Regions from separate parts of the Blastococcus sp. TML/C7B genome, predicted to be linked through region 1. Evidence: predicted binding sites of a transcription regulator. Region 1 holds the regulator's gene; each other region holds the start of a gene.

Region 1 (7,017 bases):
GCTCGTCGCGCTCGTGGTCGGCGGCCTGGTCACGCTGGACCTGCTCGCCTCCGGCGCCACCGAGCGGCTCGACGTCCGCGTCTCCGAGGTCGTGCGGGGCTGGGGCCTGGCCGACTCGGCGGCCTACCCGCTGGTCTGGGTCGTGACCCAGCTGGGCGGCCGGGTGACCATCCTGGTGGTGCTGGCCGGCCTGGTCGGTTACCTGGGCTGGACGCGGCGCACCCTGCTGCCCCTCGTCCGCGTGCTCGTCGCCCTGGCCCTGCTGACCGGGGTCGTCTACGCGCTGAAGTTCGGCACCGGGCGGACCGCGCCGGGCTACCCCGGCAGCTACTTCTTCCACGAGGACGGCGCCTCGTTCCCCTCCGGGCACGTCGCGAACGCGGTGCTCATGTGGGGTGTCGCCCGGTGGCAGGCGGTCGAGTACGGACTGCCGCTGCGCGTCCAGCACGTCTTCTGGTGGCTGAGCGTCGTCGGCCCCGTCCTGACCGGGCTGTCGATGATCTCGCTGGACTTCCACTGGGTCACCGACGCCGTCGTCGGTGCGGCCGTGGGGATCGTGCTGCTGGGCGTGGTTCACGCACTGGACGCCGTCGTCCTGTCACGCTGGGTCCGTGCCCGAGCAGGCCGGCCGACCGCCTAGCGGCGCTGGAGGACGACGAGCCACGCCGGCGGTCCGGCTCGGCGGGGCCGTCCTCCTCGGCGCCGCGCTGCTCCTGGTCGGTGCACCGGCCGCGGCGGGTGAGGAGGCCGGCGCGCCCGAGGTCCGCTGCACGATCACCGATCCGGCGCTGGACGAGATCTCCGGCCTGGTCGACCTGGGCGACCGGATGCTGGTCATGAACGACGGCGGGGACCAGCTCTCCGTGACGGTGCTCGACGCCGGCTGCCAGGTGTTGGAGACGCGGACCGCGGACGTGGACCCCTACGACCCCGAGGACCTCGGCATGAGCGCCGACGGCACCGTCTGGCTGGCCGACGCGGGGGACAACACCGCGATCCGGTCCACCGTCGCGCTGCTCTCGTTGCGGCCCGACGGCTCGGCGGGCGTGCACCGGCTCACCTACCCGGACCGCGCGCACGACTCGGAGGCGCTGCTGCTGGCCCCCGACGGCACCCCGTACCTGGTGACCAAGGACGTCCTGGGCTCCAGCGGGGTCTACCGGCCCACGGCACCGCTGTCGGAGCAGGCGACGGTGCCGATGGAGCGGGTCGCGACGGTGAACATGACGCTCACCGGGACGGCGGGCGGACCGGTCGGCCGCGCCGGCCAGCTGCTGATCACCGGGGGAGCGGTGGCCGCCGACGGGTCCGCCCTGGCACTGCGGACCTACACCGACGCCTACGTCTGGCCGCTGTCCGGGTCCGACGTGGCCGGCGCGCTCGCCGGCACGCCCGTGCGGGTGGCCCTGCCCGACTCGCCGCAGGGCGAGGCGATCAGCTTCACGGCGGACAGCCGGCGGCTCGTCGTGGCGAGCGAGGGTGTGCCCGGCGACGTCGTCGTCGTGCCGATCCCGGCGGGATCGGCCTCCGATGCTCCGGCGTCGTCGGACGGGCCGGTGCCCACCCTGAGCGAGCTCACCGGGTCGGGCCGGTCGACGGTCACCACCGCGCTCATCGCGGCTGCGGTGGCGACCGTCGTGGTCTGGCTCGGCGGCGCGCTGCGCCGGCGCGCCAAGCGCTGATCCGCGGGTCGCTCAGACCCGCCGCAGCACCGAGACGACCCGACCGAGGACCGTGGCGTCGTCGCCCGGGATGGGGTCGTAGGCCGGGTTGTGCGGGAGCAGCCAGACGTGGCCGTCGCGCCGCTTGTAGGTCTTGACCGTCGCCTCGCCGTCGATCATCGCGGCCACGATCTCGCCGTTCTCCGCGGTCGGCTGCTGGCGGACGACCACCCAGTCGCCGTCGCAGATCGCGGCCTCGACCATCGAGTCACCGGCGACCTTGAGCATGAACAGCGTGCCCTCGCCGACGAGCTCGCGGGGCAGCGGGAAGACGTCCTCCACGGCCTGCTCGGCGAGCACCGGGCCGCCGGCGGCGATCCGGCCGACCAGCGGCACGTAGGTCGGCGCCGACACCGGCTCGTCCGTGCCGGCCACCGGCTCCGCCAGCGGTGCCGTGGGGCGCGACGTGTCGCCGGGCAGCCGGACGTCCAGGGCGCGGGGGCGGTTCGGATCGCGCCGCAGCCAGCCCTTCTTCTGCAGGACCGAGAGCTGGTGGGCCACCGACGAGGCGGATGACAGGCCGACCGCCTCGCCGATCTCGCGGACCGAGGGTGGGTAGCCGCGCCGGTCGATCGAGTCGCGGATGACCTCGAGCACGCGGCGCTGGCGCTGGGTCAGCCCGTCACCGTCGGCGCCGCGGTCGGGGAAGGAGCGCACCGTGGCGGTGCCCTCGTCGGTGCCCGGCTCGGCCGTCGCGCTGCGCGTGCGCCGGCCCCCCGACGTCCCGCTGGTCTCCGCCACGTCTCCTCCTCGCGGGCTGCCGCTGCAGCCGTGCTGGTGTGCGTCGGGACGACCGTAGCGCCGATCGCTCTCGCTTTCAAACAGGTGTTCGAAGAAAGTCGCCGTGCCGGGGTCGCTTCTGTCGGACCCGTCCGGTAGACATCGCACAGACGTTCGATTCGAACAGCCGTTCGAAGGTCGCGGGCGGCCGTCGGGAGGAGTGGTCATGGGAAGCGTGGCGCAGGCAGTGGTGGAGTTCGACGAGGCCGTGCAGGCGCCGTGGCGCCCGCCGCTGGCCGGTGGTCCGGTCCGGCGCGGGCAGCTCCGCGCCGTCCCCGACCAGGCCGGCCCCCGGGTCGCGGTGCCCCCAGGTGCGGGTCGGTCGCCGGCCGGGCTCCCGGTGCACGGCCGGCGCCCCTCCGCGGCGCGGCCGGGTCGGCCGCTGCCCTCCGCGCCCGCCGCACGCAGGCCGGTGCCGGGTCGCGGGGTGGAGCGCCCGGCCGCCCCGGCGCTCCGGCTGACCCGTCGCGCCCGGCGGCTGGGTGTGGTGCTGGGCCTGGCGGTCGGGGTGGTCGTCGGCTCGTGGGTGGGCTCGGTCGTCTCCGACGACGGCGGGCTGCGCCTGGCGGGGGCGAGCAGTGTCGTCGTGCAGTCCGGGGACACGCTGTGGTCCATCGCCGCCTCGGTCGCCGGCAGCGGGGACGACGTGCGCGCGGTCGTCGCCGAGATCCGTGAGCTGAACGGGTTGGCGGACGCCTCGATCGCGCCCGGCCAGACGCTCGTCCTCCCGTGACCGCGGGCGCCCTGCCCACGGGCGGCGCGCCGGCCAGGGCAACACCTCGTCAAGCCGAGGCGGTCAGTTCGTCAATCCTCTGCCCGGGTGCCTTCACGGAGGGTGGTCGTCCGAGCGCTTACGGTCGTCGGGTGTCAGGTGCCATGGAGAGCCGCGCGGCCGTCTTCACCAGTTCCCCCCAGGCCGTCGAGGTCTTCCAGGCCGGCACGTGGTGGTCGGGCGAGCTGCTGGGCTGGCGGCACGACGCCTCCGGCGCCTGTCAGATGTGGGTCCGGGTCGTCGTCGGCGGCGTCGAGGAGACGGCGTGGATCGACCTCGCCGCGCTCCGCCTGCCGGACGCCGAGGCGGCCGCCGCGGCGCGGTCCGGCCGGATCGACCCGCAGGTCAAGCAGGTGCTCCCGCCCGATCAGGCGATCTCGGCGCTGCGCAGCCGCAGCCGGGTCACCGACACGGCCGCCACCGCCACCGCCGCCGCTGCCACCGCTGCGACCGCCGACACGACGGCCACTGCCGCGCTCCCGCTGATCCGCGACGAGGTCGCGCCCGCCCGTCGCACCGGCCGCCGCCGCGCGCCGGAGGGGCGCCCGCCGCCGCGGTCGCGGGCCCGGTCGCCGCGGGCCGGCACCGCGCCCCGGGCGAGGAGGGTCGCCACCGCGCGGCCGACACCGAGGTCTTCGCGGCGGTCTCCGACGCCACCGACCAGCTGCCCGCCGTGGCCGACGCCGTCGTCACCGGGACCGCCGTCACCGGGCCGGCCGCCGAGCCGCGCCGTGCCGCGCGCCCGCACACCGGCGCCGGCTGGGCGGTGCCCACCGCTCGCACGCCCCGCCCCGAGGAGTCCCTCGGCCGCGCCGAGGTCTGCACCGGCCGGATCGACGCGGAGCCCGATCTGCTCACCCGGCCGATGCGCCTCAGCGACCTGGCGCCGGGCGCCCGGCGTCCCCGGCTGAGCGGCTCCCGCTCCGCCTGACCGGTCCCTTCCCGGAGTTCCGGGCGGATCCACCGGCGCGTCGCCGTGGCGTGTCGTGTGACTGCTGGGAAGCCGTGTTCCCAGGGGTGACAGCCGGGTCAGGGCGGAACACGCCGACGATCCCCGCTCTTGCACATCTAGTGGGGCCAGGCTTAGGGTTCCACTAGATCTAGTAGTTACAGAGCTGTAAGCCTTGTCCACAGGCTGCTCCTCAGGTTCTCCCCGCGGCGTCCACCGGATGTCCCCAGGAGGGTCCACAGGGCGCCCGGACGAGGAGCCGCGAGGGAGGTGAACCGCGATGCGCTGCCCGTTCTGCCACAACCCCGACAGCCGGGTGATCGACTCGCGGGAGGCCGACGAGGGGGCCACGACCCGTCGTCGCCGGTCGTGCCCCCAGTGCAACCGCCGGTTCACCACCGTCGAGGAGGCGGTCCTCGCCGTCGTCAAGCGCAGCGGCGTCAGCGAGCCGTTCAACCGCGCCAAGGTGGTCGCCGGCGTCCGCCGGGCCTGCCAGGGCCGGCCGGTCGACGAGGACCAGCTGGCGCTGCTCGCCCAGCAGGTCGAGGACACCATCCGCGCCAGCGGCGCGGCGGAGGTGCCCAGCCACGAGGTCGGGCTGGCCATCCTGCGTCCCCTCCGGGAGCTGGACGAGGTCGCCTACCTCCGGTTCGCCAGCGTCTACCGCGCCTTCACCTCGGTGGCCGACTTCGAGAAGGAGATCGCCGAGCTCAAGGCCCGCACCACCGGGGGCCCCGAGCCGGCGGGCCCCTCCGGCAGCTCCTAGAACTGTCAGCACCTCCGGTTAGACATCACCCGAGCACCGCGATCGCGGCTCTTCCCCAGCCCTCCGATCTCTCACCGCGCGGCTCCGCAGCGCGCACCGAGCACCACACCGCGCACCACATCGACAGGGAGAGCTCCACACCATGACCGAGACCGACGACCGCTTGGCCGGCACCCGCGCGCGGCGCAGCACCAAGGCGCCCAGCCGCAAGGGCCTCAAGATCAAGCGCGTCTTCACCACCGCCGGTGTGCACCCCTACGACGAGGTGACGTGGGAGCGTCGCGACGTCGTCATGACCAACTGGCGCGACGGCTCGATCAACTTCGAGCAGCGCGGTGTCGAGTTCCCGGCCGAGTGGAGCATCAACGCCACCAACATCGTCACCACGAAGTACTTCCGCGGTGCCGTGGGCACGCCGCAGCGCGAGACCAGCCTGCGCCAGCTCATCGACCGGGTGGTGCTCACCTACGGTGCGGCCGGTCGCGAGCACGGCTACTTCGCCAGCGAGGGCGACGCCGAGATCTTCGAGCACGAGCTGACCTGGATGCTCATGCACCAGTACTTCAGCTTCAACTCGCCGGTGTGGTTCAACGTCGGCACGAGCTCCCCGCAGCAGGTCAGCGCCTGCTTCATCCTCGCCGTCGACGACGAGATGGACTCGATCCTCAACTGGTACCGCGAGGAGGGCCTGATCTTCAAGGGCGGCTCCGGTGCCGGCCTCAACCTCTCCCGCATCCGCTCCGTCCAAGGAGCTGCTCTCCTCCGGCGGCACCGCGTCCGGCCCGGTCAGCTTCATGCGCGGTGCCGACGCCTCCGCCGGGACGATCAAGTCCGGTGGCGCCACCCGTCGCGCCGCCAAGATGGTCGTCCTCGACATCGACCACCCGGACATCGAGGAGTTCATCGAGACCAAGGCGCGCGAGGAGGACAAGATCCGCGCGCTGCGCGACGCCGGGTACGACATGGACCTCGGCGGCAAGGACATCACCAGCGTCCAGTACCAGAACGCCAACAACTCCGTCCGCGTCTCCGACGAGTTCATGCGCGCCGTCGAGGAGGGCACCGACTTCGGCCTGCGTGCCCGCATGGACGGCTCGGTCATCGAGACCGTCGACGCCAAGGAGCTGTTCCGCAAGGTCACCCAGGCCGCGTGGGAGTGCGCCGACCCGGGCATCCAGTACGACGACACGATCAACGACTGGCACACCAACCCCGAGACCGGTCGCATCAACGCGTCCAACCCATGCTCGGAGTACATGAGCCTGGACAACAGCTCGTGCAACCTGGCGTCGCTGAACCTCATGAAGTTCCTCAAGGACGACGGCACGTTCGACTCGAAGAACTTCGTCAAGGCCGTCGAGCTGGTCATCACCGCGATGGACATCTCGATCTGCTTCGCCGACTTCCCGACCGAGCCGATCGGCGAGACCACCCGCGCCTACCGCCAGCTGGGCATCGGCTACGCCAACCTGGGCGCGCTGCTCATGGCGACCGGCCACGCCTACGACTCCCGTGGTGGCCAGAGCCTGGCCGCGGCGATCACCTCGCTGATGACCGGCACCGCCTACCGCCGCTCGGCCGAGTTGGCCGGCATCGTCGGCGCCTACGACGGCTACGCCCGCAACGCCGACGCCCACGCCCGGGTCATGCGCAAGCACGCCGCGGCCAACGACGCCATCCGCCCGGTCGGCGCCGATGACGCCGACGTGCTGCGTGCCGCCACCCAGCAGTGGCAGGACTGCCTCGAGATCGGCGCGGACAACGGCTGGCGCAACGCGCAGGCCTCCGTGCTGGCCCCCACCGGGACCATCGGCTTCATGATGGACTGCGACACGACCGGCATCGAGCCGGACTTCTCGCTGGTCAAGTTCAAGAAGCTGGTCGGCGGCGGCTCGATGCAGATCGTCAACCAGACGGTCCCGCGGGCACTGCGCAGCCTGGGCTACCAGGAGGAGCAGGTCGAGGCGATCGTCGAGTACATCGCCGAGCACGGGCACGTCGTGGACGCGCCGTCGCTGCGCCCCGAGCA
Region 2 (7,017 bases), on a different contig from region 1:
CCGAGCGCGAGGTCGAGGACGCCACCGACGGCGAGGACAGCGAGGGCTGAGCCCCCGGCCGGACGCCGGGGTGCTCCCGGCGTCCGGTCAGCCGGCGAGCCAGCGCTGCCAGTGCGGCCGGACGAGGTCGGCGAGCAGGGCGTAGCCGGCCGCCCCGGGGTGCGCCCCGTCCCCCGCGGCGACCTCCGCCGTCCAGACCGGGTCGGCGGCCAGCACGGCGGCGACGGGGACGTACGGGACCCCGTGCTCGGCGCAGACGCGCGCGAAGTGGTCGTCGAGGACCGCGATCCGCTGGTTCTGGGCGTCGTCGGCGACGGCCGGCGGGCCGACCACCAGCACCGGCCACCCGGCCCCGGCCGCGTCGGCGAGCATCCCCCCGAGCGCCGCGACCGACCGCTGCGGCGCCAACCGGAGTGCGCCGTCCTCCTCGGTGGTGTCGTTGACGCCCGTGGAGAGCACGACCCGCGACTCCCACGCGCCGCCCTCGAGCCGGACCCGGCACTCGGCGGCCCAGCGGCCGGCGACCTCGGCGGTGGTCTGCCGCCGGACCCCGAGCACGTACCCGGTGAGCGGGGTGCCGCCGTGCGCGCTGCTCCGGGCGAGCCGGCCGGCCCAGCCGAGGTGCTCGGGGTCACCGACGCCGGCCACGAAGGAGTCGCCGACGAAGCAGATGCGCAGGTCACGGCTCATGCCCCCATCCTGCTCAGTGCCCCGAGCTGCCCGGGCTGGAGTGCCAGAGCTTGCGGGGCGGACCGGCCGCCGCGCGCCGGGCGGCCGTCCCGGCGTCGTCGCCGGCGGGCTTGATGTCGGCGTAGGGCGACATGCGGAAGCCGGTGGGGTGCACCAGCACCGGGCGCACCACGACCGGCCGCGGCCCGTGCGACGCCGCCGCTCCGGCGATGGCCTGCTCGGTGTACTCCCCCGGCGTCGCCATCAGCTCGCGCACGGCGTCCAGCCCACCGGTCTCCCACGCCTCGTGCAGCGCCGGCAGCTCCCACGCCCCGGTCGCCCGCAGCGAGACCCCCCGTGCTCCGGTCCGGCGCAGCACGCCGCGGATCACCAGTAGCCACGAGTGGAAGACCGTCGCGGCGTAGGGCCCCTGGGCGTCCTCGAAGAAGGTGGAATCGGTGCACCCTGTGCCGTCGTCGAGGGTCACGAAGACCACCCGCCGGCCCGACCGGATCGGCGGGGTCTGGGTGGCCACCTTCACCCCGGCGACCAGCAGCTCCGAGCCGCTGCGGCAGCCGAGCAGGTCGTCGGCCGGCACCGCCCCGAGCGCGGCGAGGAACGGCTTGTAGAAGTCGACGACGTGCCGGCTGGCGTCCAGGCCGAGCACCTCGAGCTCGGCGCGGACCAGCTCGGCGTCGGTGAACTCCGGCAGCCCGCTGCCCTCCGCCCAGCCCGGACCGGCGCCCGACCCGCTGGGCGCCTCCGTGCCGAGGCCCTCCTGCCCGGTGACGTCGTCGAGCGGGAACAGCGCCTCCTGCCCGTCCCCGCCCGCGCCGTCCCCCTCCAGCCCGAGCAGGTCCAGGCTCAGCTGCCCGGCCGAGCTCGCCCGCGCCCCGCTGCGGCTCCACCGGTCGAGCTCACCGATCTGCAGCAGCAGGTCGCGGCGGGTCAGCTGCCGGCGGCGGTGCGCCGGCCGGCGGGACTCGCGGTCGCGCACGCCGAACCCGTAGAGCGAGTCGAACCCCCCGGCGAGCACGAGCCGCTCCACCACCGGGCGGGACACCGACGCCCGGGACCAGAAGTCGCTCAGCGAGCGGTACGGCTGCCCGGCGACCACGCGGGCCACCTCGTCGTCGGAGATGCCCTTCACGTCGGCCAGCGCGAGCCGGATGCCGTACCGCGAGGGGTCCTGCATCGCCGGCGGCATCCACCCGGGGCGGCGGCGACCCTCGGCGGGGGTTTCGTCACCCCCCTCTTCCGGCGCCTGCTCGGCTGCCACGCGCTCGACCCGGTAGGTCGCCCCCGAGGCGTTGACGTCGAGGCCGAGCACCCGGATGCCGAAGTTGCGGGCGTCGTCGAGGATCAGCCGCTTCGGGTACATGCCGGGGTCGTGGGTGAGCACGCCGGCGAGGAACGCCGCGGTGTGGTGGGTCTTGAGCCAGGCCGACTGGTAGGTGGGCAGGGCGAACGCCGCCGCGTGCGCCTTGCAGAAGCCGAAGGACCCGAAGGCCACCAGGACCTGCCAGACCTGCTCGGCGACCGCTTCCGGGTAGCCGGCGTCCAGCACCCGGGGCATGAACCAGGCCCGCACCTCGGCGTGGGCGTCCTTCTCCCCCAGTGCCCGGCGCACCTCGTCGGCCTCGGCCAGCGAGCAGCCGGTCATCCGCGCGACGACCTGCAGCACCTGCTCGTGGAAGACCACCACGCCGGCGGTCTCGGCGAGGGCGAACTCGAGGTCGGGGTGCGGGTACTCGGCGTCCCGCCAGCCGTTCCGGGCCAGGAGGAACGGGGTGACCATGTCGCTCTTCACCGGCCCGGGCCGGAACAGCGAGATGTCGATGATGATGTCCTCGAAGGTCTGCGGCCCGAACTTGCCGACCAGCTCGCGCTGGCCCGGCGACTCGATCTGGAACATGCCGAGCGTGCGGGTGCTGCGGATCAGCTCGAAGGTCGTCGGGTCGTCCCGCGGGACGGCGTCGATGTCGACGGTCTCGCCGTCGACCCGGGCGACCTCGTCGAGGGCGTGCGCGATCGCCGACTGCATCCGGATGCCGAGCAGGTCGAGCTTGAGCAGCCCGAGCTCCTCGACGTCGTCCTTGTCGAACTGGCTCATCGGGTAGCCCAGGTAGCTGCTCTCGACGGGCGTGCGGTCGAGCAGGGTGGCATCGGAGAGCAGCACGCCGCAGGGGTGCAGCGCGATGTGCCGGGGCAGCCCGTCGAGCCGGGCGACCAGGTCGAACAGCAGGTCGAGGTCGCCCGAGCCGCCGGCGCGCTTGGAGCCGTACCGGCTGGCCCGCAGCTCGGGCAGGTCGCGCAGCGCGGCGTGCACCTGGTTGGCCCGGATGTGCGGGAAGGCCTTGGCGACGGCGTCGATCTCGGCCTGCGGCAGGCTCAGCGCGGCGCCGACGTCGCGGATCGCGTGCCGCACCCGGTAGGTGTCCATCATCGAGATGCAGCTGACCCGGTCGGCGCCGAAGCGGTCGAGGACGGCGTCGTAGACCTCCATCCGCCGGGCGGACTCCACGTCGATGTCGATGTCGGGCAGCTGGTGGCGCAGCGGCGAGAGGAACCGCTCCATCAGCAGGCCGTAGCGGATCGGGTCGACGTCGGAGATGCCGAGCAGGTAGGTGACCAGGCTGCCGGCGCCCGAGCCCCGCGCGGCGGCCCGAACCCTCAAGCTCTTGATGAGGTCGACCACGTCGGCGACGGTGAGGAAGTAGGAGGGGTAGCCGAGCTGGTCGATCACCGCCAGCTCCTCGTCGAGGCGGGCACGCACCCGTTCCGACGGCGCCACCCCGCGGCGGCCCAGCCCGGCCTCGCAGCGCGCCCGCAGTACCTGCGAGGAGGTCAGCCCCCGCTCGGTGGGCGTGGTGACGACGTCCAGCTCGGGGTAGCGGACGCTGCCGATGCCGAGGTCGTCGCGGACGTCGACGGCGCACTGCTCGGCCAGCCGCGCGGTGCGCTCGAGCAGCCGCAGGGCGGCGTCCCGGTCGGGGCCGACGAGGTCCTCGGCGACCTGCGCCATCTCCTTGCCCGACTTCAGGTAGCCCTCGGCGGTGCGCCGGTCGACGTGCCGCAGGTCCAGCGGCACCAGTCGGCGGGCGGCGTCGAGGACGTCCGCGGTCGGCGCGTCCAGGGCGTCGACGTACCGGACGGCGTTGCTGAGCACGACCGGCACGTCGTGCTCGGCGGCGAACCGGAGCATCGCCTGGGCCCGCTGCCGGTCCCCCCGGCCGCGGTGGTGCACGACCTCCAGGACCAGGTGCGCGCCGAACACCGCCCGCCAGGTGTCCAGCTGCGCGGCGGCCAGGTCGGCGCGACCGGCGACCAGCGCCCGGCCCACCGCGGAGTCGGGACCGAGCAGCGCGGTCAGCCCGGTGGCGTGCTCGGCGGCCGTGGCCAGCGAGCTGACCGGCTCGCCCCGGGTGCCGCGCAGGTGGGTGCTGCTGGTGAGCCGGCACAGCGACGCCCAGCCGGCGCCGTCCCGGGCGAGGAAGGTGGTGCGCGGCAGCCGGGCGTCGACGGCCGCGCCACCCCGGGCCGGTGCCCGGCGGGTGCCCGCCGGGCCGCCGGGGTGCAGCCGGGGCGGGCGGGCGCCGGATCCCGCGCCGCCGAGGGCGCGGGCGAGCGCCGGGGGTGCGGTGGTGTCGAGCGCCGGGGCGACGGCGAGGTCGACCCCGAAGATCGGGCGGATCCCGGCGGAGCGGCAGGCCAGGGCGAACTTGACCGACCCGTAGAGCCCGTCCCGGTCGGTGAGGGCCAGGGCGCCCATCCCGTGCTCGGCGGCGCGCGCCACCAGGTCGGCGGGGTGGTTGGCCCCGAACCGCATGGAGTAGCCCGACGCGACGTGCAGGTGGACGAAGGGGTCGGTCACCGCTGCGACGTGGACGAGGTGGACTCGGCGGCGGTGCCACCGACGACCCGCGGCCGCGGGTAGGTGCGTCCGGCCGCCACCCCGAGGCAGTTCTCCACGACCGAGAGGAAGGTGCCGACGTCGCGGACGAGGTCGTCGGCCTCCCGGTCGGTGACCGCGGAGGAGAGCCCCGCCTCGGCGGCGGCCCGCTTCGCCGCGCCCGCGGCGAAGAAGGCGGCCCACTCCCCCAACTCGGGGGCGACCTGCTCGAGCAGCACCCAGGCGCTGCGCGGCCGGCGCCGCCCGGACTCCGGGCGGGTGCGGGCGGCGAGCACGGCGGCCGCGGCCCGCAGCGCGCCGAGGTGCGCGGTGGCGTAGCGCTGCCGGACGTCGGTGCTCGCGGCGGCCTCGACCAGCCCGCGGCGCGCCTGGTCCAGCAGGGTGACGGCGGCGGCGGGCAGCGCCGGGGGCAGGGGCAGCTGGTCGGCCATGAGGGGTCGCGCGCCCATCAGTCGTGCACCCGGACGAGCCACCAGCGGTTCGCCGCGGCGTCCCAGGACAGGTCGAACACGCCGGCGAAGTCCGTCCGCGAGCGGCCGGCGCGCACCGCCTCCACCCGCCAGACCTCGCGCGGGGCGACCAGGTCGGCCGACGCGCCACCACCGGCGTCGCGTCGCCACCACGGCGCGGTCTCCATCCACGAGTCGAGCAGCTCCCCCACCAGGTACCGGGACTGCCCGCGCCAGAACTGCACCGGACCGAGGGCGCCCCGCTCCACCTGCACCTCTTCGCCGACCCGTTCGACGGCCTCACCGAGCACCCGGCTCATTGACAGACTCCCCACGTCTCCGGCACCCCCGACCGTCCGCACCACCCCGTGGGGAAGGCCGGGGACCGGTGCGGGCAGCGGATGAACTCTTCGTTCGAACGCGTGTTCGAACACGTCCAGTAGACCGGAGCCCGCAGGCGCCGTCAAGACGACGCGCACGCCTCCTCAGCAGCGTTGCGGATCCGGAGCACCCGCGGGCGAAGGTCTTGCTCCGGTGGTGACGCCGGCACAGGCAGTAGAGGTCGTGGCAGGCATGCGCCCGATCCCGCACCCCTGCACGGTGAGGGCGGGGTACGACGGTTTCCGCAGGTCACGAGCCCGTCACCCCGTCCGCAGGCGCTCCGGCGAGCACCCGGGCGACGGCCCGGCGCGCCGACACGTCGCCGGTGGCAGGATCATCGCCATGACCTCCGCCGCGCACCCCCGGGCCGTCGAGGTCGCCCGCCTGCTCCACGAGGCGGGCGCGCCCGGCGAGGTGCGCGTGCTGCCCGCCGAGGTCCGCACCGCCGCCGCGGCGGCCGCCGAGCTCGGCGTCCCGGTCGGCGCGATCGCCAACAGCCTGGTCTTCGTCGCCGTCGGCCAGCCGGTGCTCGTCCTGACCAGCGGCGCGCACCGGGTCGACGAGGCGAAGGTCGCCGAGCTCCTCGGCGTCCCCGAGGTCCGGCGCGCCCCCGCCGAGTTCGTCCGCGAGGTGACCGGCCAGCCCATCGGCGGCGTCGCCCCGGTCGGCCACCCGGAGCCGATCGGCACCCTCGTCGACGTCGAGCTGGCCCGCCACGAGCAGGTGTGGGCCGCGGCCGGCCACCCGGCGACGGTCTTCCCCACCACCTACGAGGAGCTGCTCCGGCTCACCGACGGCGCACCCGCCGAGGTCGGGGACGGCCCGGCCGGCCCCGGAGCGGGCGACGCACCCCGTCCCCACGACGTCGCGGAGGCGGTCGGCACGTGACGAACACCAGGCCCGGCACCCGGATCGCCGAGCTGCCGATCCCGTGGTTCCGCGACCACATGCACGAGGCGCTCGCCATCTACGGCCTGGCCATGGGCTACGACTCCGCGGTCGTCGCGGGCCGCTACGGCTATGCGATCCAGCACACCGACCGCCCCGGCTTCCGGGCCGTCGGCGCCTTCGCCGCCACGGACGACGACGCCGAGCAGCTGGTCGGCTTCGGCTACGGCTACGAGATCGCGCCCGGCCAGTGGTGGCACGACCAGGTGCGTGCCGCCCTGGACCGGCGGACGGCGAAGCGCTGGATGCCCGGCGCGTTCGAGGTCTGCGAGCTGCACGTCCACCCCGACGCGCAGAGCCGCGGGCTCGGCAGGCAGCTGCTGCACGCCCTCGTCGCCGACCTGCCCCATCCGGTGGCGCTGCTGTCCACCCCCGACGCCGACACCAAGGCGTTCCGGCTGTACCACGCCGACGGCTTCGTCGACCTGGCCCGCGGCTACCACTTCCCCGGCGACCCCCGCCCGTTCGCGATCCTCGGTGCCGAGCTCCCCCTGCATCCGCAGGACCCGGCCGCGGCGAACACCTGAGGTGAGCTCCCCCGACACCGCCGTCGACGTCGTCGTGATCGGCTCCGGCCACAACGGCCTGGTCGCGGCCGCCTACCTGGCCCGCGCCGGCCTCTCCGTCGAGGTCGTCGAGTCCGACGACGTCCTGGGC
Region 3 (7,017 bases), on a different contig from region 1:
TCGAAGCCGATCAGCGCGTAGACGCCCGCGGTGACGACGATGTCGTGCAGCAGGGCGGCCATGGCACCGATCGCCATCTTGAGCTGGAACCGCAGCGCCAGGAACGCCACGACCGCCACCAGGAAGACCACCAGCGCGACCAGGGCCTGGTCGGTGATGTCCCGGCCCCAGTCGGCGCTCACCGACTCCGGGCTGACCTGGCCGGGCTCGACCCCGGCGGCGTCCGCGACGGCCGCCACCACCGCGCGTTCCGCGTCGCCCTCGAGGGCTCCGGTGCGCAGCAGCAGGGTGTCGCCGCCGACGACCTGCGCGGAGGCGACCTCCGCGCCGGCCTCCTCCGCGGCCTCGCGGACCTGCGCGAGCTGCGCGGACTCGCCGGGCAGGCGGAAGCTGTTGCCGCCGGCGAAGTCGATGCCGAAGTTGAAGCCCCGGAAGACCATCGCGGCCAGGCAGAGCAGCACCACGACGGCGGTGACCTTGTAGACCAGCCGGCTCTTGCCGACGACGTCCAGCCCGGCCTCGCCGTTGTAGAGCCGGTGCGCCAGCGAGGCGCGCGGCTCGTGCGTCCGGTCACCGGCCCCCTCGCGGGGCAGCCCGGCCTCGGCCAGGTCGTCGTCGCCCAGCGCGGCGGCCGCCTCGTCGGCGGCGTGGCTGGCGTCCTGCGCCTCGTCGGCGTCGGTGCCCACCCGGACGACCTCGTCGGGCTCCGTGGTCCCGGTCCCGTCGTTCCGCTCGTCGCGGGTCATGCCTGGCTCCTGTTCTCGGCGGTCGGGCCGGCGGTGGCGCCGACCAGCTCGCGGTCCGCCTGCCGCTGCGTGGACCACCCGGCGCGGTCGACCGACCCCAGCCCCGAGATCCGGCTGCTGCCGAACCACTTGTACCGGGAGAGGACCGACATGAGCGGGTGGGTGAAGAGGAAGACCACGACCAGGTCGAGGACCGTGGACATGCCGAGGGTGAACGCGAAGCCCTTCACGTCGCCGATGGCGAGCCAGTAGAGGATCGCCGCGGCCAGGAAGCTGACCGCGTCGGCCGAGAGGATGGTGCGCCGCGCCCGGACCCAGGCGCGCGGCACCGCCGAGCGGAGGCTGCGGCCCTCGCGGATCTCGTCCTTGAGCCGTTCGAAGTACACGACGAACGAGTCCGCGGTGATGCCGAGCGACACGATGAACCCGGCGATGCCCGCGAGGCTCAGGGTGAACCCGATCTCCCGGCCGAGCACCACCAGCACGCCGTAGACCACCACGCCGGAGAGCACGAGGCTGGCGATCATCACCAGGCCGAGGGCGCGGTAGTAGAGCAGGGAGTACAGGAACACCAGGCCGACGCCGATCGCACCGGCGATGAGTCCCGCCTGCAGCTGCTCCTCGCCGAGCTCGGTGGAGATCGACTGGGCGGTGGCCTGGCTGAAGCTCAGCGGCAGCGCGCCGTACTTGAGCTGGTTGGCCAGCTCCGTGGCCGACTCCTGGTCGAAGCTGCCGGTGATCTCGGTGCCGCCACCGACGATGGCCGAGTTGATCGTCGGCGCCGAGATGACCCGGCCGTCGAGGGTGATCGCCACGGAGTTGCCGACGTTGGCCGAGGTGTACGCGCCCCAGGCGGAGCTGCCCCGGGAGTCGAAGTCCAGGTTGACGACCCACTCGCCGGTCCCGGCGCGGGTGCCGGCGGCGGCGTCGGTGACCGACGTGCCCTCGACCACGGCCGGGCCGAGCAGGTACTTGAACTCGCCGTCCTCGCTGCACGCGGCGACGTGGTCGTCGGGCCGGGCGACGTCGCTGGTGGCGGCACCCCCGCAGGTGAGCGCGTCGAAGGCGGCCTGGGCCTCCTCCTGCGTCACGGCGGGTGCGTCCGGCGCCCGGGTGGGCGCAGCGGTGTCCGCGCCGCCGGTCGGCTCGGCGGGCCCCGCTCGGTGCGGCCGGGTCGGTCGGCTCGGCGGCCTCGCTCGGCGCGGCCGGATCGGTCGGCTCGGCGCCGTCCGTGGGCTCGGCGCCGTCCGTGGGCTCGGCACCCTCGGTGGGTGCGGCCGGGTCGGTGGCCTCGGCGCCGTCGCTGGGCGCGGCGTCCTCGGCCGGCGCCTGGTCGGCCGGGGCGACGTTCAGCACCGGGCGGAACCGCAGCTGGGCGGTCTCGCCGAGCTCGCGGGCCTGGTCGCCGTCGTCCCCGGGGACGGAGATGACGATGTTCGAGTCGCCCTCGGTGACCACCTCGGCCTCGGCGACACCGAGGCCGTTCACCCGCTGCTCGATGATCCGGCGGGCGAGCTCGAGGTCCTCCCGGTCGGGCGCCCCGCCGTCCGGCGTGCGGGCCGTCAGCGTGACGGTCGTGCCGCCGCGCAGGTCCAGGCCCAGCTGCGGCGTCCGGGTGGAGCCGGTGAAGAAGACCAGGCCGTAGAGCACGGCGAGGACGAGGACGAACGCCCCGAAGTACCGGCTGGCCGGCAACGAGCGGTTGGCCACGGGATCTCCTGCGATCAGAAGCTGTCGTCGGCCGGGCGTCCCCCGGCCGTACCGGGCGCGTCATCGCCCGGGGTGCCGGTGACCGGCTCGCGGATCTCCAGGACCGCCTGGCGGGCGAAGGTGACGACGACGCCGGGAGCGAGCTCCAGGTCCACCGTCGTCTCGCCGAGACCGACGACCGTGGCGTGCATGCCGCTGGTGGTCATCACCGGCGAGCCGATGGTCAGCGACTCCTGCAGCGCCTGGGCCCGGGCCTGCATCGCCTTGCGCTGGCGTGCGGGGAGCACGAACAGCAGCACGGCCAGCAGGACCAGCATGATCAGAGGGAAGAGCTCCACGACAGGTGTGCCTCTCTACCGCGCGTCCAGCTCCGCGGTCGGTGCGGCCCGGGGGCCGCTCGGGTTCGTCGGTTGCCTGCGCGCACCCGGTGCGCGGCACGCGGCGACCCGGTGGGGCGCGCACGGCCGCGGCCTCTCTTCTTGCGCGCCAGCGCCCCGGAGTCTAGGCGTCGAAGAGCGGCTCTGACGACGAGCCTGCGCCCTGTGGGTCTGCTGTGACCCGGCCGAGCGGAATCCCGGCCCGGGGCACCTCCAGCCCCAGGTGCCGCCAGGCCGCCTCGGTCGCGACCCGCCCGCGGGAGGTGCGGGCCAGCAGACCGGCGCGCACCAGGAAGGGCTCGCACACCTCCTCGACGGTGTGCGGCTCCTCCCCCACGGCGACGGCGAGGGTGGCGACGCCGACCGGGCCGCCACCGAACTTCGTCACCAGCGCCGAGAGGACCTCGCGGTCGAGCCGGTCCAGGCCCAGGTGGTCCACGTCGTAGAGCGCGAGCGCGGCCTCGGCGACGGCGCGGGTGACCCGGCCGTCGGCCTCCACCTCCGCGTAGTCGCGGACGCGGCGCAGCAGCCGGTTGGCGATCCGCGGTGTCCCGCGGGAGCGGCCGGCGATCTCCGCCGAGCCCTCGTCGGTGAGCTCGACGCCGAGCAGCTCGGCGCTGCGGGCGAGCACCTGCTGCAGCTCTGCGGGCTCGTAGAACTCCATCTGGCCGACGAAGCCGAAGCGGTCGCGCAGCGGGCCGGTGAGCAGGCCGGCGCGGGTGGTGGCGCCGACCAGGGTGAACGGGTTGATCTCCAGCGGGATCGCCGTCGCCCCCGGCCCCTTGCCGACGACGACGTCGACCCGGAAGTCCTCCATCGCCATGTACAGCAGCTCTTCGGCCGGCCGGGCGATGCGGTGGATCTCGTCGATGAACAGCACGTCGCCGGGCGCCAGGTTCGACAGCATCGCGGCGAGGTCGCCCGAGCGCTCGATCGCCGGGCCGCTGGTGATCTTCACCGCCGTCCCGAGCTCCGAGCCGATGATCAGCGCGAGGCTGGTCTTGCCCAGCCCGGGCGGGCCGGACAGCAGCACGTGGTCCGGCGGGCGGCCGCGCCGCTTGGCGCCCTCGAGGACCAGCGCCAGCTGCCGGGCGACCTTGGGCTGGCCGATGAAGTCGTGCAGCGAGTGCGGGCGCAGCGCCGACTCGACCACGCGCTCCTCGTCGCCGGCCTGCGGCGACACCGCCCACTCCTGACCGAGGTCGGCGGCGACCTCACCGGTCAGCGACCGGTCGAAGGGGGCGCTCACGAGCGGCCCAGCAGCTGGAGCGCCCGGCGCAGGAGGACCGCGACCTCGACGCCGCCGGTCTCCACGATCTGCGCGTCGGCGACCGGCGCGAGCTCGACGACCGCCGTCTCGGCCTCCTTGCCCGACCAGCCGAGGCCGACGAGCGCGGAGGTGAGCTGGTCGCGCCACGGTGCCACCGGGGTGACCGCCGGCAGGCCGGTGGACGGGCCGTCCAGCGAGGTGTCGGTGGTGACCGAGCCGAGCCGGTCGCGCAGCTCCAGGATCAGCCGCTCGGCGCCCTTCTTGCCGATGCCGGGGACCTGCATGAGCGCCTTGACGTCGGCCATCGACACCGCGCGGCGCACCTCGCGGGGCGGGTGGATGGCCAGCACGGCCTGGGCGAGCCGCGGGCCGACCCCGTTGGCGGTCTGCAGCAGCTCGAACAGCGAGCGCTCGTCGTCGTCGGCGAAGCCGTAGAGGGTCAGCGAGTCCTCGCGCACGACCAGGCTGGTGGACAGCCGCGCGGCCTCGCCGACCTGCAGCCGCGCGATGGTGCCGGGCGTGCACTGCACCGCCAGGCCGATGCCGCCGACCTCGACGACCGCGCCGTCCGGGGAGACCGCGGCCACCCGGCCGTTCACCGAGGCGATCATCGGGCCGCCACCCCCTGCCAGCGCGGCAGCGTGCGCTGCACGACGGGCGCGCCGATGCCGCCGGCGATCGCCGCCGAGCGGAGCCGCTGCTGGGCCGGGCCGCGCCAGACGTGGCACACGGCCAGCGCCAGCGCGTCGGCGGCGTCGGCCGGCTTCGGCGCCTCGGCCAGGCCGAGCACGCGGGTGACCATGAGGGTGACCTGCTCCTTGTCCGCGCGGCCGTTGCCGGAGATCGCCGCCTTGACCTCGCTGGGGGTGTGCCAGGCGACCGGCCGGTCGGCCTGCGCCGCGGCCAGCGCGGCCACGCCCGCGGCCTGCGCGGTGCCGGTGGCCGTGCCCTTGTTGTTCTGGGTGAAGACCCGCTCGATGGCCACGACGTCGGGCCGGTGCGCGCGCAGCAGCGCGGTGACCGCGGTGTGCAGCTCCAGCAGCCGCAGCTCCAGGTCCAGCTCGGCCAGGGTGCGGATCACGCCCACGCCGACCGCCGCCGGCCGGGCGCCGGGGCGGCCGTCCACGACCCCCCAGCCGCACCGGGTCAGCCCCGGATCGATGCCGAGCACCCGCATGGAAGAGCCTCCCGCCGACCGAACGCCTGTTCGACCCACGCTAACCGCAACTCTGCGGCGCGCGCCCGCAACACGCGGAGCGGACCGGCCTCCGCCGGGGCGCCCCGCCCTCGGGCGGGGCGGCCGTCAGGCGTCGATCTTCTCCATGACCTCGTCGGAGACGTCGTAGTTCGCGTAGACGTTCTGCACGTCGTCGAGGTCCTCGAGGGCGTCGATGAGGCGGAACACCTTGCCGGCGCCGTCCTCGTCCAGCTCGACCTGCACGCTGGGCAGGAAGCCCATGTCGGCGGAGTCGTAGTCGATCCCGGCGTCCTGGAGGGCGGTGCGCACGGCGACCATGTCCCCGGGCTCGCTGACCACCTCGAGGGTGTCGCCGAGGTCGCGGACCTCCTCGGCACCGGCGTCGAGGACGGCCATGAGCACGGTGTCCTCGTCGACGCCGTCGGACTTCGGCACCACCACGACGCCCTTGCGGGAGAACAGGTAGGAAACCGACCCGGGATCGGCCATGTTCCCGCCGTTGCGGGTCATGGCGGTGCGGACCTCCATGGCCGAGCGGTTCTTGTTGTCCGTCAGGCACTCGATGAGGACGGCGACGCCGCCGGGGCCATAGCCCTCGTAGGTGATGCCCTGGTAGTCGACGCCACCGGCCTCGGCACCGGAACCGCGCTTGACCGCCCGGTCGATGTTGTCGTTGGGCACCGAGCTCTTCTTCGCCTTCTGGACGGCGTCGTAGAGCGTCGGGTTGCCCGAGAGGTCACCGCCACCGGTGCGGGCCGCGACCTCGATGTTCTTGATCAGCTTGGCGAAGAGCTTGCCGCGCTTGGCATCGATGCCGGCCTTCTTGTGCTTGGTCGTCGCCCACTTGGAATGGCCGCTCATCAGTCCTCCTCGTTCCCGGCGCCCGCGCCGGCCCTCGCGGCCAGGTGACGCCGCACGATCTCGACGAACAGCGCGTGCACCCGGCGGTCCCCGGTCAGCTCGGGGTGGAAGCTCGTGGCCACCAGGTTCCCCTGGCGGACCGCGACGATCCTACCGTCGGCCTCCCCGCCGACGACGCGGCCGAGGACGGCGACGCCGTCGCCCGCCTCCTCCACCCACGGCGCCCGGATGAAGACCGCGTGCAGCGAGCCGCCGCCGAGGCCCTCGACGTCCATCTCGGACTCGAAGCTGTCGGCCTGCCGGCCGAAGGCGTTCCGGCGGACGGTGACGTCGAGCCCGCCGATCGTCTCCTGGTCCGGGGGCGCGTCGAGCAGCCGGTCGGCGAGCAGGATCATCCCGGCGCAGCTGCCGTAGACCGGCAGCCCGTCCCGGACCGCGGCGCGCAGCGGGTCGAGCAGCCCGAACCGGCGGGCCAGCTTGGCGATCGTCGTCGACTCCCCGCCCGGCAGCACCAGGCCGTCGACGGCGGCCAGCTCCTCGGGCCGCCGCACCGGCACCGCCTCGGCGTCCTGGTCGCGCAGCGCGGCCAGGTGCTCGCGGACGTCGCCCTGCAGCGCCAGCACCCCGATGAGCGGCCGGCTCACGACGCGACCGCCGGCCGCGCGTTGCCCAGCCGGATCCCGCTGAACCCCAGCGTGGACCCGACGACGTCCCGCCAGAAGGCCCCCAGCTCGGGGAGCGCCCGCAGCTGGATCCGCGCCTGCTCGTGCAGGGCCAGCAGGTCACCGACCGGTTCCGGGGCCGCCAGCGGCTCGACGGCCCACACCAGCGGGCGCGGGTCCGCCGAGGTGCGGG

The links. Region 1 encodes LexA, which represses DNA repair genes until DNA is damaged. Its sites were predicted from a motif close to TCGAACANNTGTTCGA; they were not measured.
Region 2: the regulator LexA is predicted to act here: its motif matches at 5,446-5,461, upstream of JKP76_RS16600 (DUF6504 family protein).
Region 3: the regulator LexA is predicted to act here: its motif matches at 5,299-5,314, upstream of ruvC (crossover junction endodeoxyribonuclease RuvC).

What each region holds. Positions count from the first base shown of each region.
Region 1 covers NZ_JAEOAA010000001.1:2,156,312-2,163,328, forward strand. The annotation lists gene JKP76_RS10510 (phosphatase PAP2 family protein) at 1-640, shown strand, start outside; gene JKP76_RS10515 (hypothetical protein) at 612-1,682, shown strand; gene lexA (transcriptional repressor LexA) at 1,695-2,462, opposite strand; gene JKP76_RS20870 (LysM peptidoglycan-binding domain-containing protein) at 2,677-3,234, shown strand; gene JKP76_RS10530 (hypothetical protein) at 3,641-3,886, opposite strand; gene JKP76_RS10535 (hypothetical protein) at 3,947-4,204, shown strand; gene nrdR (transcriptional regulator NrdR) at 4,503-4,988, shown strand; partial or broken gene JKP76_RS22355 (vitamin B12-dependent ribonucleotide reductase) at 5,281-5,673, shown strand; gene JKP76_RS10545 (vitamin B12-dependent ribonucleotide reductase) at 5,783-7,017, shown strand, end outside.
Region 2 covers NZ_JAEOAA010000002.1:770,061-777,077, forward strand. The annotation lists gene JKP76_RS16580 (hypothetical protein) at 1-50, shown strand, start outside; gene JKP76_RS16585 (GDSL-type esterase/lipase family protein) at 88-690, opposite strand; gene JKP76_RS16590 (DNA polymerase III subunit alpha) at 704-4,543, opposite strand; gene JKP76_RS16595 (SAV_6107 family HEPN domain-containing protein) at 4,540-5,031, opposite strand; gene JKP76_RS16600 (DUF6504 family protein) at 5,031-5,351, opposite strand; gene JKP76_RS16605 (YbaK/EbsC family protein) at 5,755-6,300, shown strand; gene JKP76_RS16610 (N-acetyltransferase) at 6,297-6,887, shown strand; gene JKP76_RS16615 (NAD(P)/FAD-dependent oxidoreductase) at 6,889-7,017, shown strand, end outside.
Region 3 covers NZ_JAEOAA010000002.1:640,104-647,120, forward strand. The annotation lists gene secF (protein translocase subunit SecF) at 1-746, opposite strand, end outside; gene secD (protein translocase subunit SecD) at 743-1,837, opposite strand; partial or broken gene JKP76_RS24190 (protein translocase subunit SecD) at 2,160-2,456, opposite strand; gene yajC (preprotein translocase subunit YajC) at 2,471-2,794, opposite strand; gene ruvB (Holliday junction branch migration DNA helicase RuvB) at 2,958-4,016, opposite strand; gene ruvA (Holliday junction branch migration protein RuvA) at 4,079-4,714, opposite strand; gene ruvC (crossover junction endodeoxyribonuclease RuvC) at 4,711-5,280, opposite strand; gene JKP76_RS15975 (YebC/PmpR family DNA-binding transcriptional regulator) at 5,407-6,162, opposite strand; gene pdxT (pyridoxal 5'-phosphate synthase glutaminase subunit PdxT) at 6,162-6,806, opposite strand; gene JKP76_RS15985 (DUF6886 family protein) at 6,803-7,017, opposite strand, start outside.